One region of the Paenibacillus sp. FJAT-27812 genome, then DNA from elsewhere that is predicted to be linked to it. Evidence: predicted binding sites of a transcription regulator. Region 1 holds the regulator's gene; the other holds the start of a gene.
What was found. The regulator NrdR, encoded in region 1, represses ribonucleotide reductase genes. The targets are predictions, from matches to a motif close to AACACNATATATNGTGTT.
Positions count from the first base shown of each region.

Region 2: the regulator NrdR is predicted to act here: its motif matches at 7,136-7,153, upstream of ADU23_RS20420 (adenosylcobalamin-dependent ribonucleoside-diphosphate reductase).

Region 1 is NZ_LIGH01000001.1:7,128,362-7,137,431, reverse strand. Features, by position in the region: gene ADU23_RS30715 (EAL domain-containing protein) at 1-375, shown strand, start outside; gene polA (DNA polymerase I) at 477-3,155, shown strand; gene mutM (DNA-formamidopyrimidine glycosylase) at 3,204-4,055, shown strand; gene ytaF (sporulation membrane protein YtaF) at 4,188-4,904, shown strand; gene coaE (dephospho-CoA kinase) at 4,920-5,516, shown strand; gene ADU23_RS30690 (lytic transglycosylase domain-containing protein) at 5,513-6,079, shown strand; gene ADU23_RS30685 (alpha/beta-type small acid-soluble spore protein) at 6,187-6,405, opposite strand; gene nrdR (transcriptional regulator NrdR) at 6,549-7,031, shown strand; tRNA gene ADU23_RS30675 (tRNA-Ala) at 7,168-7,244, shown strand; gene ADU23_RS30670 (hypothetical protein) at 7,396-8,010, shown strand; gene ADU23_RS30665 (serine/threonine-protein kinase) at 7,990-9,070, opposite strand, start outside.
Region 2 is NZ_LIGH01000001.1:4,912,174-4,921,243, reverse strand. Features, by position in the region: gene ADU23_RS20440 (D-alanine--D-alanine ligase) at 1-668, opposite strand, end outside; gene pdxR (MocR-like pyridoxine biosynthesis transcription factor PdxR) at 665-2,128, opposite strand; gene ADU23_RS20430 (hypothetical protein) at 2,387-2,737, opposite strand; gene ADU23_RS34300 (hypothetical protein) at 2,714-2,824, shown strand; gene ADU23_RS20425 (two-component system sensor histidine kinase NtrB) at 3,103-4,275, shown strand; gene ADU23_RS20420 (adenosylcobalamin-dependent ribonucleoside-diphosphate reductase) at 4,461-7,073, opposite strand; gene ADU23_RS20415 (DEAD/DEAH box helicase) at 7,351-9,070, shown strand, end outside.

The sequences.
Region 1 (9,070 bases):
TTCGAAATTACGGAGCGAAGCTCGATCGCTGATTTTGGCTCCGTGAAGAAGGCTTTGGAGCATTACCGCAGCCAAGGCTACCAAATTGCAATCGATGACGTGGGAGCAGGCTACTCGTCGCTGCAATCGATTGTAGAGCTGAGGCCGGACTATTTGAAGATAGATCGGTCCATTATCCAAAATATCCATCTGGATGAGATGAAGGAGCATATTTTGTATACGCTCATTCAGCTGGCTGACAAAATGGGCATTTCGATCATCGCCGAAGGCATCGAGCTTGGAGAGGAGCTGGAGAAGGTGCGCGAAATGGGCATCGCGTACGCCCAGGGGTATTTGCTTGGAAGGCCAGCCGCCTTCGTAAGCAGCATGCAATAACAAGTAGAAAGGGCTTTCCTCTGGCAGCGATGCTTGGGAAATGCCCTTTTTGTGGTATACTTAGGGGTATGAATGATACATAAAGAAGGTGTTGATCCCATATGGAAAAATGGATGCTAATTGACGGCAATAGTATAGCTTACCGCGCGTTCTTCGCGATGCCGCCGCTCACGAATTCGGCTGGTCAGCATACGAATGCGATATTTGGTTTTACGACGATGCTGCTAAAGCTGCTTGAACAAGAAAATCCGACACATGTGCTGGTTGCTTTTGATGCCGGCAAAATAACGTTCCGCCACGAAGGCTATACCGAATATAAAGGCGGAAGGCAGAAGACGCCGCCTGAGCTGTCCGAGCAATTCCCTGTGCTTAAGGAGCTGTTGCATGCGTTCAGCATCGCGCAGTTCGAGCTTTCAGGCTACGAAGCTGATGATATAATTGGCACGCTTACGAAAGCGGCTGACGAGAAGGGCGTGCCTACCGTCGTTGTTACGGGCGATAAGGATATGCTGCAGCTTGCTTCGGACAAGGTCACGATCGCAGTTACGCGTAAAGGGGTCAGCGAGGTTGATCTGTATACGCCGGAAGCGATTCAAGAGAAATACGGTCTCGTACCGATGCAAATTATCGATCTAAAAGGGCTAATGGGCGATACCTCCGATAACATTCCGGGCGTGCCGGGCGTTGGCGAGAAGACGGCGCTGAAGCTTCTGCATGAGCATGGCTCGGTCGAGAGCGTGCTGGAAAACCTGGACAAGCTCAAAGGCAAGCTGAAGGAAAATATCGAGAACCACAAGGACGATGCCACAATGAGCAAAAGGCTGGCAACGATTTTCCGCGAGGTACCTATTGAGCAGGGCATTGATGAAATTCGTTATGCAGGTTATGACGGCTTGAAGCTGGCAGAGGCATTCCGCAAGCTCGAATTCAAGTCGCTTATCGAGCGTCTGGGGTTGGGCGCGAATGCGGGCGATATGGAAGAGGAAGCTCAGGCTGCTGCCGCTGACTTAACTATTTTTGTGATTGAGTCGGAAAAGGATGCGGATGCGCTGGATAAACTGGTTCAGCTGCTGGGCCAAACCGATAAAAATGGGCTGTATGTAGAAGCAATTGGCGAAAACCCTCATCATGCGGAGCTGATCGGCCTGGCCATTGCTACGGAGGAGGCGGTGTTTTCCCTTCCGTTCTCCGCTTTGAAGGCTCCTTTCGCAGGCAAGCTGCGCGAGTGGCTCGAGCAGGCGGACAAGCCAAAATACGGCTTCGATCTGCATAAGGTAGAGCTTGCTCTCAAATGGAGCGGGATCAACTTTGAAGGTGCGGCATTCGATGTGCAGTTAGCCGCTTATTTGCTTGATCCTACCGAGGCTAGTCAGACGCTAAGCGGGATCAATGAAAAGCAGGGACTTTCCGTCTTGCCATCCGACGAGTCCGTTTATGGGAAAGGCGCGAAGTTCAAAGTGCCGGACGCGGAGACGCTCTATCGGCATTTGGCGCTGAAGGCTGAAGCTATCCGCCAGCTGGTGCCGCTGCTGACCGAAGAGCTTGCCCGCACGGGGATGAGCAAGCTTTATTTTGACATTGAGCAGCCGTTGTCCCGCATTCTTGCAGGCATGGAGCATCTCGGCATAAAGGTGGAGAAGGAAGAGCTTGAAGCGCTTGGACGCGATCTGGAACGCCAGCTGACTACGATTATTAGCAGCGTTTATAAGCTTGCCGGAACTGAATTTAATATCGGTTCGCCGAAGCAGCTTGGCGAGATTTTGTTCGAAAAGCTGGGACTTCCTGCTAAGAAAAAAACGAAAACCGGCTATTCGACTGATGCTGAGGTGCTGGAGGAATTAGCTCCGTACCATGAGATCATTCCGCTGATTCTGCATTACCGCCAGCTCTCGAAGCTGCAGTCCACTTACGTGGAGGGCTTGCTGAAGGAGGTTCGCAAGGACACGGGCAAGGTGCATACTTACTATCGGCAGACGATTGCGGCAACCGGCCGTCTTAGCAGCCAGTTCCCTAACTTGCAGAACATTCCGATCAGGCTGGAGGAAGGCCGCCAAATCCGAAAAGCTTTCGTTCCATCACAGCCGGGCTGGTTCATTGTCGCAGCCGACTACTCGCAGATCGAGCTGCGCGTGCTCGCCCATATTTCGGGTGACGAGAATCTGAAGGAAGCGTTCATTAATGATATGGACATCCATACAAAAACGGCGATGGACGTATTCGGCGTTTCGGCCGATCAAGTCGATTCCAATATGCGGCGCTCCGCGAAGGCGGTTAACTTCGGCATCGTGTACGGCATCAGCGATTTTGGATTATCGCAAAACCTTGGCATTACCCGTAAAGAAGCGGCCCATTTTATCGAGCAATATTTTGAGGTGTTCAAAGGCGTGCGCAAGTTCATGGACGATGTTGTGAAGGATGCCCGCCGTGACGGTTTCGTGACAACGCTGCTTGAACGCAGACGTTATTTGAATGATATCAAGGCATCCAACTTCAATCTTCGCTCCTTCGCTGAGCGGACCGCGATGAATACGCCGATTCAAGGTACGGCGGCAGATATTATTAAGCTGGCAATGGTGCATATGGATGCTACGCTGCGTGAGCGCAAGCTAAAAAGCCGTATGCTGCTGCAAGTACATGATGAGCTCGTATTCGAGGTGCCGCAGGATGAGCTTGAGCTAATGAAGACGCTTGTGCCTGAGGTCATGGCTGGCGCGCTTAAGCTTGATGTTCCGCTTAAGGCGGACATGAGTTTCGGTGACAATTGGTATGAAGCAAAGTAGCCCATTGGCGGGCAGTTTCGGGTATAATGGTTGTTGAGGTGAGGAGAAATGCCTGAATTGCCAGAGGTAGAAACCGTAAGACGAACATTAATTGAACTTGTAGCGGGAAAACGAATCCAATCCGTAACCGTAAGACTCCCGCGTATTATACAACGCCCTGCCGAGCCTGAACAGTTCGCGGATGCGCTTGCCGGGCATACGATCGAGACGGTCGAGCGGCGCGGTAAGTTTTTAAGAATTATTTTGGACGGGCTGGTGCTGGTGTCGCATCTTCGCATGGAAGGACGTTACGGCGTATTTCCTTCCGGGGAGCCTATTGAGCTTCATACGCATGTGATTTTTCATTTTGACGATGGAACGGATCTGCGTTATAAGGATGTGCGCCAGTTCGGCACGATGCATCTGTTCCAAGCGGGCTCTGAGCTCGAGCTGCCGCCGCTTAATAAGCTTGGCATCGAACCGCTTGAGCCGTCCTTCACGCTTGAAGCGCTGCGCGGGAAGCTGGAGAAACGTGCGACGAAAATCAAGCCGCTGCTTCTCAATCAAGAGCATATCGTTGGCCTAGGCAATATTTATGTAGATGAAGCGTTGTTCCAAGCGAGAATTCATCCGGAGCGAACGCCAAATACGCTGAAGCCAGCCGAATGGAAAAGGTTATACGAAGCGATTCGCTCGACGCTTGCGCATGCGGTTGAAGCAGGCGGATCATCGATCAAATCTTATGTGAACGGACAGGGCGAGATGGGCATGTTCCAGCACCAGCTCCTTGTCTACGGCAAGAAAGACGAGCCATGCCCGACCTGTGCAAGACCTATCGAGAAATTCACCGTAGGTGGCAGAGGCACGCATATTTGCAGCAAATGCCAGCAGCTGAACATGCCTTCCAAAGTAAAGGCATAGCAGCAATTCCTAATCGACAAGCACAGACAAATACTCCCCGCATATGATAGATGTGTTACGAACAATGGGCGGATGACTACTCACAGCCATTAAGGTGAGCTGGCAGCCGCTGTGCGGGGAGGGACTAAAGTATTGTTCGCGCATGTTGTTTCACTATTAGTGCTTGCTTTTGCCGTTAGTTTGGACGGATTTGGTGTTGGTGTGACGTATGGATTGCGGAGAATTCGCATCCCGTTACTGTCGGTGTTGATAATAGCTTGCTGCTCTGGCATCATCATTTTTTTGTCGATGCAGGTCGGAGGCTGGCTTACCGGATTTTTGTCAGAGTTTGTCGCGCGCCTGATCGGTGCTTGCGTGCTCATTCTAATTGGGGGCTGGGCGCTGTTTCAGCTAAAGCGCGGCAGGCAAAACGATGAAGCGGGCGAATCCGCTGAGGCTGCAAGCCAGAGCAGTGCGGAAGCTGCTGGAGGCGGAGTAAAGACGCATGCAGGAGAAATTGCAAGTGCCGCACTTGTTGTCATGGTGGAGCTGAAACGGCTTGGCCTTGTGATCCAAATCTTGCGGACGCCGCAAGCGGCCGACGTAGATAAATCGGGTACGATCTCCGCATCGGAAGCGATCATGCTTGGCTTTGCGTTATCGCTTGATGCATTTGGGGCAGGCTTAGGAGCCGCAATGATCGGATTGCCATCCTTGATTACGGCACTCACGATAGCTGCTGCAAGCGCGATTTTTCTAGTAAGCGGCATCCGCTTCGGCTTTCGTTTCTCCGCGTGGAAAGGCATGCAAACATTATCTTTGCTGCCAGGCTTATTATTAATCATGATTGGAATCATGAAGCTGTTATAATCTGAGGTGAAATGGATGAAAATCGGATTAACCGGCGGTATTGCCAGCGGCAAAAGCACCATCGCTAAAATGCTCGTTGAGCGCGGTGCGCTGCTGGTCGATGCCGATCAAGTTGCAAGGGAGGTTGTCCTTCCCGGTGAGTCAGCATTAGAGGCAATCGCCTCTACGTTCGGACAAGCCGTGCTTGCAGCAGACGGCTCGCTTGACCGCAAAGCGCTCGGCGAGATCGTATTTCAAGATAAAGCCTCGCTGGCGAAGCTCGAAGCGATTACACACCCTGCTATACGCTCGAGAATGCAGCAGCGCATACATACGTATGAGGAGCAATTTCCTGAGCGGTTGGTCGTAGCGGATATCCCGCTCTTGTATGAAACGAAGCAGGAGCATTTGTACGACGGCATTATGGTTGTATATGTCCCGGCTGAAATGCAGAAATTGCGCTTAATGGAAAGGAATCATTTGCCTGAGGAAGAAGCCAGCCGCCGCGTAGCGCTGCAAATGGACATCGAGCAGAAGCGGGAAAAAGCGGATTGGGTTATCGACAACAGCGGAACGCTTGCGGAGACGGAGCGTCAGCTAGAACAATTTTGGAAAAGTAAGTGTCTGCCATGAGAGTACTACTGAAGAAAAGAGTGATATTGGTTTTGCTGCTCGGGCTGATTACGATTTTGTTTCTTAAGTCGGATTGGCTGGCCGCTATGATGTATCCGGTTCATTTTAAGGATGACATTCGTGCAAGTGCTTCAAATTACGGGGTTGAGCCACATTTGGTAGCTGCGATTATTCGCAGTGAAACCAATTATCGGACAGGCCAGGAATCCAGGAAGGGCGCTTTGGGCTTGATGCAAATTATGCCGGATACGGCTAACTGGGTTATTCAAAAGGCGGGTTTTGAAGAGGTTACCGAAGATATGCTCAGGCATCGAGCGGATGTCAGCATCGAGGTTGGCGCGTGGTATTTAAAATCATTGGATCAGCAATTTAATCACAATAAGATCGCCGCTATAGCCGCATACAACGCAGGGCCTGGAAATGTAAGGAAATGGCTTGACTCTGGCGTATGGGACGGTAAAATAGACTCGGTGAAGGAAATCCCTTTTGGCGAAACTAGGCACTATGTACAGAGGGTTGTATACTATTATAATAAATACAAGGATTTATATCCGACCTTCTGATGAACGATTATACCGAATATGCAAATACAACGAAGCCTTGGAGGCCCGTCACTTCTTGGACGGGCCCTGCCAAAGCATCCTTTATTCATACAACATGTAATGAATCATTATTTGTATTGGCCAGCAAGGGATTGCTCGGCAATTTGCACTAGGCGACGGGTAATGTAACCCCCGATGGAGCCAGCGTCTTTTGTAGCCATGTTGCCGTAGTATCCGTCTTGCGGAATAGCGATGCCTAGCTCTTGAGCAACTTCATATTTCATTTGGTCAAGTGCAGCTGTCGCTTGTGGTACTACTAGTTGGTTACTGCTGCGGGATGCGCTCATGTATGTTCACCTCCTTGCGGTTGGTAAAAGTATTATGTGCAAAAATCAAAACTTCATTACAGGAATTACATGGAAATTAAATTAATTTGAGAAGAGCCCATTTCAAAGGCTCTTGCTGACTAAGAAAGGAGGCAATACGCAGCATGAAATGTCCATATTGCGACTATGCCGGAACAAAAGTATTGGACTCGAGGCCGGCTAACGAAAACAAATCTATTCGTCGCCGCCGTGAATGCGAAAAGTGCAGCCGCCGCTTCACGACCTTCGAAATGATTGAAGAAACGCCTCTAATCGTCATCAAAAAAGACGGAAGCCGCGAAGAGTTCAGCCGAGACAAAATACTACGAGGTCTTATCCGCGCCTGCGAGAAGCGTCCCGTACCGGTAGAACGCCTCGAAGTTATTGTATCCGAGGTTGAGAAGGAGCTTCGCACAACGGCACATGCCGAAGTTGACAGCAGCGATATCGGCGGCATTGTCATGAACGAGCTTTACCCCGTTGACGAGGTAGCCTATGTCCGCTTCGCGTCTGTTTACCGCCAATTCAAGGACATCGATATGTTCATGAAGGAGCTCAACAACCTGCTGTCCAAACATCCGCTCAACGGCATGATAGATAAAGATTGACAATTTTGGCGACGCTGTGCTAAGATCAATCTTGTCGTCATTTGGGGCCTTAGCTCAGCTGGGAGAGCAACTCGTAATGCAGCGATAATTAACAATTCTATCTAAAGTAGCATTTTTATCCCAGTTTCGTAGTTGTGGGGCTTTAGCTCAGTCTGGGAGAGCGCTTCGCTGGCAGCGAAGAGGTCAGGGGTTCGAGCCCCCTAAGCTCCACCATAACCATAAATAATACCTGCCTTTGGCAGGTTTTTTTATTTGACCGCCATAGATATTTTGATTTTTTACATTATAATTATTTTATTGAGCATGAGCAGATTCGAAAGGGTTGTGGGAAGTTGTGGCATTCAAGACCGAAAACGAGCTTGTCATGAAGTTGATACAACATTTCAGTAATCGATTACTTTTTCAGGAAGTCGGTGCAGGATACGGTATCTCGGATATAGTTATGATTAGAAATCAATCAGAATTTCAAAAATTCATTAATGAAAGATCAGGTGTGTACCTAAAAACATTAGATGAAGTTAAGGTACTTCATTATTTGAAAAAGAAAAAAAGTGCCAGCTTTAAAGTCATCGAAGCTGAACACTTTTTTTCAAAATCCAAATTAAAAAATATCCTAAAAAATTTAATGTCTTGTGGAGCAATTATAGAAAACGACTTGAAATATTTTTATACTAACAATGTTTCTTTATTTTCACCTAGAGTGTATGCTTTCGAAGCAAAGTTAGAGGACTGGCAAAAAGGCCTTGCACAAGCTTTAAGGTACCAACGATTCGCCTCCAAAACTTACTTGGTATTAGACGAAGACTTTGTGCATAGAGTGGACCATAATGAGCTCATTAAACATAGTGTTGGTTTAATATCTGTTGGAAATAAAGTAAGGGAAATTATTAAGCCAACCATTTCAAAACCTACTGATTTAATAATGAATTACAAAATTGCAGAAGAGTTATTGAAAAAATTAGAGTTGAGTAGCCTTTAACATATCAATTTTATTAATTTCTATAATTACTTCTTTCCAAACTTCTAAATGGGAATGAGTAAAATTCTTAATTCTTTTTTCACGATTGATATCTTTAATTAATTGTACAGCTGTTCCAACATCATCCAAGAACTTTCCAACTCTTTCATTTTTATTAAGTTTGGTATATTGAAGGAATTGATTATTTTTAATAGTAATATGATGATTGATTGTATTATAAAACTCTGTCAAATAGTCTGTGTTTATTGAATTATTGCAAAACATGCAATTGCAAATGCATTGACTTCCTATTTCAGTTGATAGTATATCTTGAAGAATGTTTTGGTTGTATAGTCCCATGATTTTTTCTATATAGTATCTTCGTGCTGCTGATCCACTCTCTTCACGATTAAGAAAATCCTTTTTAAAAGTATCACTTTGTCCAAGACCAGAGGCAATGGTGTTTGCGCCTACTGATAACAATCCTAATGAGAAGTCATTAATTCTTGAAAGTATTATTTCCCGTTTTGTTTCAGATAGAAGTTTTACTAAGTATGCATATGAGTAATAATGATTTCGGTTTGTGGAATCAAAACTACCAGCGATTTGAAGGTAATAGCCGTCCGGATTAGCTGAAGTCACAAAATTCACTAGATCAGTTATTGACTCTATATCTTCGAACTGCTCAATATCAAGTGATATCCCATAATAAAGAGGAATGCTAATTTGTTTAGCTATTAGATAGGACTTTGCTTCTTTGTATGTATTATAATCTACATTTAACCACCCGCTCGAATCATTCTCTAAAAAATGATACGGAGATAACAATATTCGAGGGTTATAATTAAGTTGGAATTCCATAGTACCAATAACTCTTTCTTGTATAGCCTTAACACTTTGGAAATCCTTGGGGGTTTCCTTTTTCATATCAGAAATTAAATACGGGAGTTTCTTATAAGTTGCTTTAGTTGTGAATGCAGAATAGGCTAAAGTTTGTGTAAAAGGGTCGATTATCAGCTTTAGATTATGATTTTCGCGTGAAAGTTCCATGTAGTTCTTATCTGAAAAAATTAGTTGTGGA
Region 2 (9,070 bases), 2.2 Mb from region 1:
TCGGGAGGCAATTGGATCACTTGTTCATCGGCCCCGCCGTCATCATACTTGGAAGAGTAATCAAAAAATTCAGATTGAGACCGAATAGCGACGATGGGAAGAAGTTTTCCATTTAAAATGGAGCAGGTTATCTCTTCGCCTCTAATATATTGCTCAATCAACACTTCATCATCCCATCGAAAGGCTTCATGCACCTCGGCTATTAACGATTCTCTGTTTTTTATCACTTTAATTCCTATGCTCGAACCGCCTGAATTGGGCTTCACAATAACCGGATATCCCAGTCGTTCGACGTCTTCAATGGATAATTCATCTGCACTGCCCAAATGGATCCAATCAGGGGTATGGATGCCTTCGTTGCGAAATAGTTTTTTGGACATGTTTTTATCCATGCAAAGACTGCTCGATAAAACGCCGCACCCGGTATAAGGAACGCTCAGCGTTTCAAGCGCTCCTTGAATCGTACCGTCTTCACCATACTTTCCATGAAGCGCAAGCAACGCCACATCCATGTTTTTCACTTTTTCTACGAGCTCATCTTTACTATTGATTTCAATCGGATACAACTCATATTTATCTCTATCCAAATTAGCAATCATTTCTCGACCAGTCATAAGGGATACCTCTCTTTCCGATGAAATACCCCCCATAATCACACCAACTCTCATTGCCGTGCCTCCCTCATCATTTGTTTAGCTGTATCGCCTATGATTTGAAGCCCTTTTACAATATCCTCGTCTGCAACTCGTGAGAATCCAAGGCGCATAGTATGATGGCCCTCGTTGTCCGTAAAAAAAATGGTTCCCGGTGTGAATATGACCCCTTTATGACGACAGCGTTCTAACAGGTCATTGGTATCAAAGTTATGATCGAATTCTATAAACACGTGAAGTCCACCGTCGCCTGAAAGACGCTTTAACGGAATAAACGCTTTGCAGCACCGAATGACTAATTCACACTTTCGCTTGTATTCAGATTTGGCTTTTTTTAAATATTTCTCGAAGTTGCCATTATGAAGATATTGATAGAGCAAAGATTGATCTAGCGTAGAAGTGTGAATGCTTCGCGCTCTCTTTACGCTTTCCAGATAATCAATTAATTCCTCGTCGGCCAAGACCCATCCAACCCGGAGGCCAGGGAAAAGGATTTTCGAAAAACTGCCTATATAGATGACGCTGTTTCCAATACCATTGCAAGCAACTAAAGGGGCAACGTGGGATCCTGAATACCTCAGTTCCTCATTGAAACCGTCTTCGATGAGCGGGACTTGGTATTTATGCAGCAGCTTGATAACTTCCGTTCGTTTATGGGGAGACATCACAATGCCAGTTGGATTATGATAAGAAGGCACAAGGTAAGCTAAATCATACGGTCGTTCTGACAATTCTCTCTCCAGCTCCATAAGATTGATCCCGTCTTGCTCCATCTCGACTCCCGTAATCTCCAATCCATGCATCTTGAACATTTTAATGGCTGCATGATGAGTAGGATTCTCGCAAATGACACGCCCATTTTTTTGGATTAAAGCCGACAAAATGATGTCTAACCCTTCTGTAAAACCGTTCGTAATCAGGATTGCCTTACCCTCCAGATTAACCCCTTTATTCTCCATGTATCGAAGCAAATAATCCATTAACGGTTTGTAGCCCTGCGCATATCCGTAGTTTAAGATGATTTCACCCTCAATGGACATCCGATCCAAAAAAGCTCGTTTGACATTGCCCAGATCAAACAGTTTTTCATCCGGTGCGATACTGGTAAAGTTGATTTCCCCTTTGTTCGAGCGTATTCCATGCTTGATAAGATCCAGTTCTTCAGCAATCTTTGCTTGGTCACTAATGTTTTGCTTCCAATTAAACTGCCATGATGGTGCAGTTACGGCCTCGCCCAACATTTGAGCAACATAGCTCCCTTTTCCTTTTTCTACATACACGAGCCCTTCGTCTTGCAGATCAGCGTAAGCGCTAACTACCGTATTTCTACTGACGTTCAACAATAAACTGAGTTCACGCGTGGACGGAAGTTTCTGATTCGCTTGCAATACACCTATTGTCATTAAACGTTTCATGTATTCCTTTACCTGGATATGAGCTGGGCGGTCATCCGTCAAATTGAACTCAGTAAACATCCAATCACCCCTAGAAATATAATGGCATACATTCATCAATAAAATAAGAACCACGCTGCGTGGTTTTCTACCCACTCGTGGATATGTAACTAGCTTTTTTTCCAGTTCGTCCCAATTGGGTGCCGCAATGTTTACTCGTTGTTTCAACTTATCGAACGAATCAAACATTGCTGCAACTTCTCCAAAAGATCCATCAATCCACTTCATAAACGGTAAATGATGAATTATTTTCAGAGCATAATATGAACCCTGTCTGTATTATCGAATGAAGCTAGCTTGATTCGCTGGTGTGATCGTATAACCTAGCTTTTCTAATATATGAAACCCCTCATCCATTACGGATATAGCTTGCTTTAAGAGCGCCTTGTCCTTAGATGCTTTTTTCAAATCGCCGTCGAAAAGAAAACTAACAGAGCTCAAAGCGACTATAGGGACGATATGACTTTTGAGCCAAGCATCCATATCATCATGATATACTAATTTATACTTAACCTGTTGAAACGCATTTTCTAATAAAGGCTTTATCGGAATCTCGCGCTGAGTAAAGATATTTTCGCGCAATTTTTGAGTTCTGCGATTGTCGGAGTGATTGAATGGTGGTTTACCCATGCAATGCCTTGTTCTGTAGAGGAGATTGCTGATAAGTTATGGTCACTGCTCGAGCTGAATCAGATGATACTCCGCAATCAATCTTGATTACATTTTAATTGCCCGTTGGTTAACTTATTTTGATAATTAAAAAAGTCCGCTATTCCGCAGACTTCATTCGGACTATCCCGACGGTAACTCCCCATAAGCAATTAGTGTAGCCTCAGTCAGAGTTCAACTTTTTCCGCAACTTCTCATTTAACACCTCTTAAAGTATGGCCAACGCTACCCAGAAGTCTCCATATCCTAAAAACAACCCGTTTATATAGCAGGAAATTACATTTCTTTATAGAAATATAGACCATTAACAAAGAGGGAGGACGACAATGGCGTATAGCGAAAATAGATTGCGTTCATTATTAATCCCATCTATTCCATTGATTCTAGAAACGCATTTTCATTCCGTAACTTTAAAAAATTCAGAGTCCGCCTGGTTCATAGAGACTCATAAGGAATTGTTAGATTCAGTATTTAGGACGACATTGATGCAGATGATAGAAGCATTGTTCTGGAGTTCTTCGGATTACATCTTATATCTGAATACATTAGAACAAGAAGGTTTTGAGCAAGGGGTTTTTACTGCAGAAATATTCGGTGATCATGTTGATATCATCCTGGAAATGAGCAAGGACATAAACTTAACGGCTCAGAATATTATGTTCAAAATTATTAAAGGGATCGTGGATGATTCCATTCATCTATTGTTTTTGTATAATCGATTAATGGAATGCAACTGGACCCGTTTTACAGGGTTTGCTCGCGGTTATTTGTCAAATAAAAATAAACAGATTGACCATTTGCATGAACAAAAAATAGCAGTCATGGGACAAATGGCAGCAGGTATGGCACATGAAATACGCAATCCACTTGCATCGATCAAAGGATTTGCTCAGCTTGTGAGTCATAGACTTCGTGAGCCTGAAATCAAGGTTGATGAATTAAAAGAATACTTAGACATAACCATTAAAGAAATTGACTCCTTAAACGGACTTGTAACGGACTTTCTTGTTCTGGCCCGAAGAGGCGATAGCTCAAAAAATGACGGCAATATTTTTGATGTGAAAGAGGTTTTACATAGAGTTAATAACATTGTGAATCAACTCATACTTAGCGATGATATCGTTCTCTCCGTTGATTATTCCAAAGAAGAATTGCACACGTTTGGAAACGCTTCTCAACTTGAACAAGTGTTCCTCAACATTTTAAAAAATAGCATTGATTCATTCACCACAGTTAGAGGCAGCATAGATGTAATAGCCACCACCGTCACTCAGAAAAATGAAATAATGCTAACGTTTAAAGACAATGGCGAGGGAATCCCGAAGGACATTTCAAACCGTATATTTGACCCTTTCTTTACAACAAAGGAAAGAGGGACAGGCATAGGATTGTCGATTTGCAAACAACTGATCGAAATGTATGGCGGACGGATTCAGATCGAGTCAGAATTAGGGTTAGGGACTACTGTGACCATTATTTTACCATGGGTGCACCGGTGACCATATATATACTTTGGTCATACAATTAGTTTAATCAAATTAGTGTCCCAAGCGTGACTAATTAACCAATAAAGCCCGACCTCATGAGAGGTCGGGCTTTTGTCCAGCAGCATGCAGCTATTAAGAAACTTTTTCTTCGTGTTCCCCATCAACATTTGTTTTTAAGCGGAAACTTTAATTCACCATCAATTACATTTGCTATACCCGCAATTGCTGCACTGCTTACAACCCTCGATATTAATTAATGAAGCAGAGCCGCAGGAAGGGCAAAGGTCCAGCGAAGTCATATCCATAGGCGGATGCGTCTCAGGCAATCTGCCTTTGGCAGTCTCTTCAAAAGCAAGATTGTTTGAACCCGCTGCTCCTTCAACCGTCACTGCCTGTTCCTCGCCGCTTGCTTGATGCAGCTCCAGCGATTTGGCTACCGCATCGGCAATGGACTCCACCCGGTTGACGCCAAAACCAATCGCTCCTGATCCGCCGATCCCTTTTAAGTGTTTGATAAGCAGCTTCACCTTGTTCCCATGGTCGCCATAGCGCAGAAACAGCGAGCAGACGCGGCCCAAAGCCTCAGCCATTGCAAAAACATCCGAGCCTGCTTTGCCAACATTCAAAAAGATTTCGGCTGGCGTGCCGTTCAAGTCATTAATCGTAATATAAGCCATGCCAAATGGCGTATTCACCTTGTAGGTCGCACCTCGCAGCACCTGCGGCCTCCGTTTGTATTGCTTATCGACCACCAGCTCCGTTGGAACTGCGGGAACAACAGCCTCGACTAAATCCGCATCAAAATATTCGTCACTGCCCGCTTCCGGCGAAGCAGCAGTATCAGGCAGCGCTTCAGCTGCCTTAGCTTCTATAAAATCTTCCTTCTTCGTTGAGAGCACTTGTACATCGCGGCTGCCATCCCGGTAAATCGTTACGCCCTTGCAGCCAAGCTCGAATGCAAGCTCATAAAGCTTGCCGGTCTCCTCTACCGTAAAATCCGCCGGACAGTTGGCCGTTTTCGAGATCGAGCTGTCAACCCATCGCTGGATCGCAGCCTGAACGCGAATGTGATCCTCCGCCGACAAGCTCATCGACGTTACAAAATAATCGGGAAGCTCCTCGCCCGGATGCTTAGCCTTCCAGTCCGCAGCAATGGGCACGTCTTGTTGATCAAACCCAAGCCGGCTCTGGCGGAAGTATTCGAATGCAAAATAAGGCTCGATCCCCGTAGAGGTCCCGACCATCGTTCCCGTGCTTCCTGTAGGCGCCTGGGTGATGACGGTAACATTACGCATGCCTTTATCGGCAACAGCTTCCCCAATCTCCGGAAAAGCGCCAATCATATGCTTCATAAACCCGCTCTGCACATATTTGTCAGCATCAAAGGCTTCGAATGAGCCCTTCTCCTCTGCAATTTCAGTCGACGCCAAGTAAGCTTCGCGAGCCATAAAACCATACAGCTTATCTAAAAATGCCAACGATTCCTTACTGCCATATCGGACGCCCAGCTTAATCATAAGCTCCGCCAGCCCCATCGTTCCGAGCCCAATTCGGCGCTCAAGCTTCTGATTCCGCTCGTTTTCTTCAAAATGATACGGCGTCTTGTCGATTACATTATCGAGAAACCGTACCGACCATCGCGTCACTCGCGCCAGCTCTTCCCAATCGACGTCATTCGCCTTCTCATCATAGAACTTCGATAGATTCACCGCAGATAAATTGCAAACGCCCCAGCCTGGCAAGCCTTGTTCACCGCAAGGATTTGTACTAATAATAGGATTAAAATACCAGCTATTAGACATTTGATTGTAATACTCCATAAAGACGACGCCAGGCTCTGCCGATTTCCACGCCGATTCGATGATGGCATGCCAAATCTCCCGAGCGCGTACAGTCTTGTACGGGATGATCCGTTTGCCAAGCCGCCGCCACTCTTCTAGATCCCCCGTCCACAGCTCATTGTAATCCGATTCCTTCGTATCCGGGAACACAAGCTCCCACTCCAAATCTTCCTTTACAGCCTTCATGAACTTATTGCTTACGCAAACGGATAAATTCGCATTTGTCACCTGACCCATCGTTTGCTTGACGGTGATGAACTCCAGCACGTCTGGATGCCAATCATTTAACATAAGCATTAAAGCGCCGCGGCGGCTGCCGCCCTGCTCGATTAACCCCGTCGTGTAGCTGAACAGCCCTCCCCATGATACGGCGCCGCTCGACGATCCATTTACCCCAGCGACGATAGCCCGGCGAGGCCGCAGCGAAGACAGATTCATCCCCACGCCGCCGCCGCGCGCCATAATCTCCGTCATATCGCTGAGCGTCTTCATAATGCCGCCCCGACTATCCTTAGGCGAAGGAATAACGTAGCAATTAAACAACGTCAACTCTTCGCTTGCGCCTGCTCCCGCCGCGATTCTCCCACCGGGCACTAGCTTCCAATCATCTAAAATATATTTGAATTTCTGATACCATTCCTTCTGTTTCTCATTGCTAGTCTCGACGGAAGCCATCGCACCCGCGAGGCGATCCCACATCTCCGCTGGCGTCTTCTCAATCGTAAGCGTCAGCTTCTCTACGCTGGACTCGACAACCTCCCCGTTTCTAAGCTTAACCGTAACGTTATTTCCTTCACGCGCGACTACTTCCCCCACTTCCTTCGCCGGAAATTTCGGATCGTCCTTCGTCAGAACGAGTACGATATCGCCGACTAACGTTTTGCTCGTATCTGCATTTTTCCAGGCGTACCGATCCAAAAATATTTTTTCGCTTAGTCCCTCAAGCCGATTCCCGTTAGACGTCTCCATCACTGCCGCTTCCTCCTTCGGATTCCCGCGCTGTAGGCATATGTACGTAATTATATGCGAATAGCACAATATATTGTGTCATTTAATCATTATACAATACTACATATTGATTTTCAGACTGATTTTTGGCGAAATATAGCAGCCTTCGCCGCTTTCATGGCCTCTCTCACTCTTTTGCTTGTCCATTCTCTTTTTTAATCGCCTTCTTATTATTATTGGATGAAAAGGCAATACTGATTACAACTTATCCCTTTTACTGCGGAAGGAGCTGCTCAAGATGACATTCCAAACAACGCCGCAGGCTGCCTCAGCCGAAGCCGGCACAGCAATCGTAACGCGCAAGCTTCATCCTTTAGTCGATCTGCAGTGTGACCGCACATGGTTTGAGGAGCTGCAAAATCGTCTTACAAAAAACGGGCCGTGGGATGATTGGACGTTATACCAGCTCGCAATTGAGGCTGAACAAGCGAAGCGGATCGAGAGCTTCGAGCAATTGCTATGTTTAAGATCACTGCCCTCCTTTGAGCCGATGCCGCATCAAATCAGCACGGCGCGCAAGGTTGTGCATGAAATGGGCGGCCGCGCCATACTTGCCGACGAGGTCGGTCTGGGCAAAACGATAGAAGCCGGGCTCGTTCTCAAAGAATATATTGTGCGAGGACTTGCGAAACGTGTGTTAATACTCGTTCCTGCCTCTCTTGTGCTTCAATGGGTGCGTGAGCTGAATCAGAAGTTCGGCATATCGGCCGTTGCCCAGAAGAAGGCGCATACATGGGGTTACGATGTTGTAGTCGCCTCTATCGACACTGCTAAGCGCGATCCTCATCGCGAGCTTGTCCTTGGCACCGACTACGATTTAATCATTATCGACGAGGCGCATAAGCTCAAGAACAAGAAAACGACAAACTACCAGTTCGCCAATCTTCTGCGCAAAAAATACTGCTTGCTGCTAACGGCTACTCCGATCCAAAACGATATGGACGAGCTGTTTAATCTCATTACGCTGCTTAAGCCTGGCCAGCTCGGCGGGCAAAGCGATTTTGCCGCAAACTTTGTTGTCGACAAGCGGCTTCCTAAAAATGAAGACCAGCTGCAGGAAGCATTGTCCGGCGTCATGATTCGCAATCGGCGCGGAGACGGCGGCATCCATTTCACGAAACGTTTTGTCAAAAATATACCGCTTACCTTGTCGGAGGAAGAGAAGGCGCTCTACGATGCGGTTACCGGATTTGTTAAGGAGCGCTATGAGGAAAGCGGCGGCGACTTATCGAGCATGCTCTCCCTCGTTACGCTTCAGCGTGAAGTGTGCAGCAGCCGCGATGCCGTATTTTTGACGCTGGTCAACCTCTTCAAGAAAACGTCGGAGGACTCTCCGATGCGTCCGAAAATTTGGGAGCTTGTTGAAAAAATACGCAATATCAAAGCGAATACGAAAGCGGAAAAAGCGATGGAGCTCGTCAAAGAAATGAATGACAAGGTCATCATTTTCACCGAGTACCGGGCAACCCAGGAATATTTGCTGCAATTTTTCCGTGCGCAAAACATGGTCGCCGTCCCTTATCGAGGCGGCATGAACCGCGGCAAAAAGGATTGGATGATGGATTTATTCCGCGGACGCGCCCAAATTCTGATCGCTACGGAAGCTGGCGGCGAAGGCATAAATCTGCAATTTTGCCACCATATGATCAACTTTGACCTGCCTTGGAACCCGATGCGGGTGGAACAGCGGATAGGCCGCGTACATCGTCTTGGGCAGAAGGAAGACGTCAAAATTTACAATCTTTGCACGATCGGCACAATCGAAGAGCATATCGTCAATCTTTTGCACGAAAAAATCAATCTGTTCGAGCTTGTGATCGGGGAGCTGGATCACATATTGGAGCGCTTCGAGAAGGGCGACGGCTCCCTTGAGCAGCGCCTTGCGCGCATGCTTCTGGAAGCCGGCAATGAAACGGATTTAAAGCAGAAGATCAATCATTTGGGCTCCTCGCTTAGCC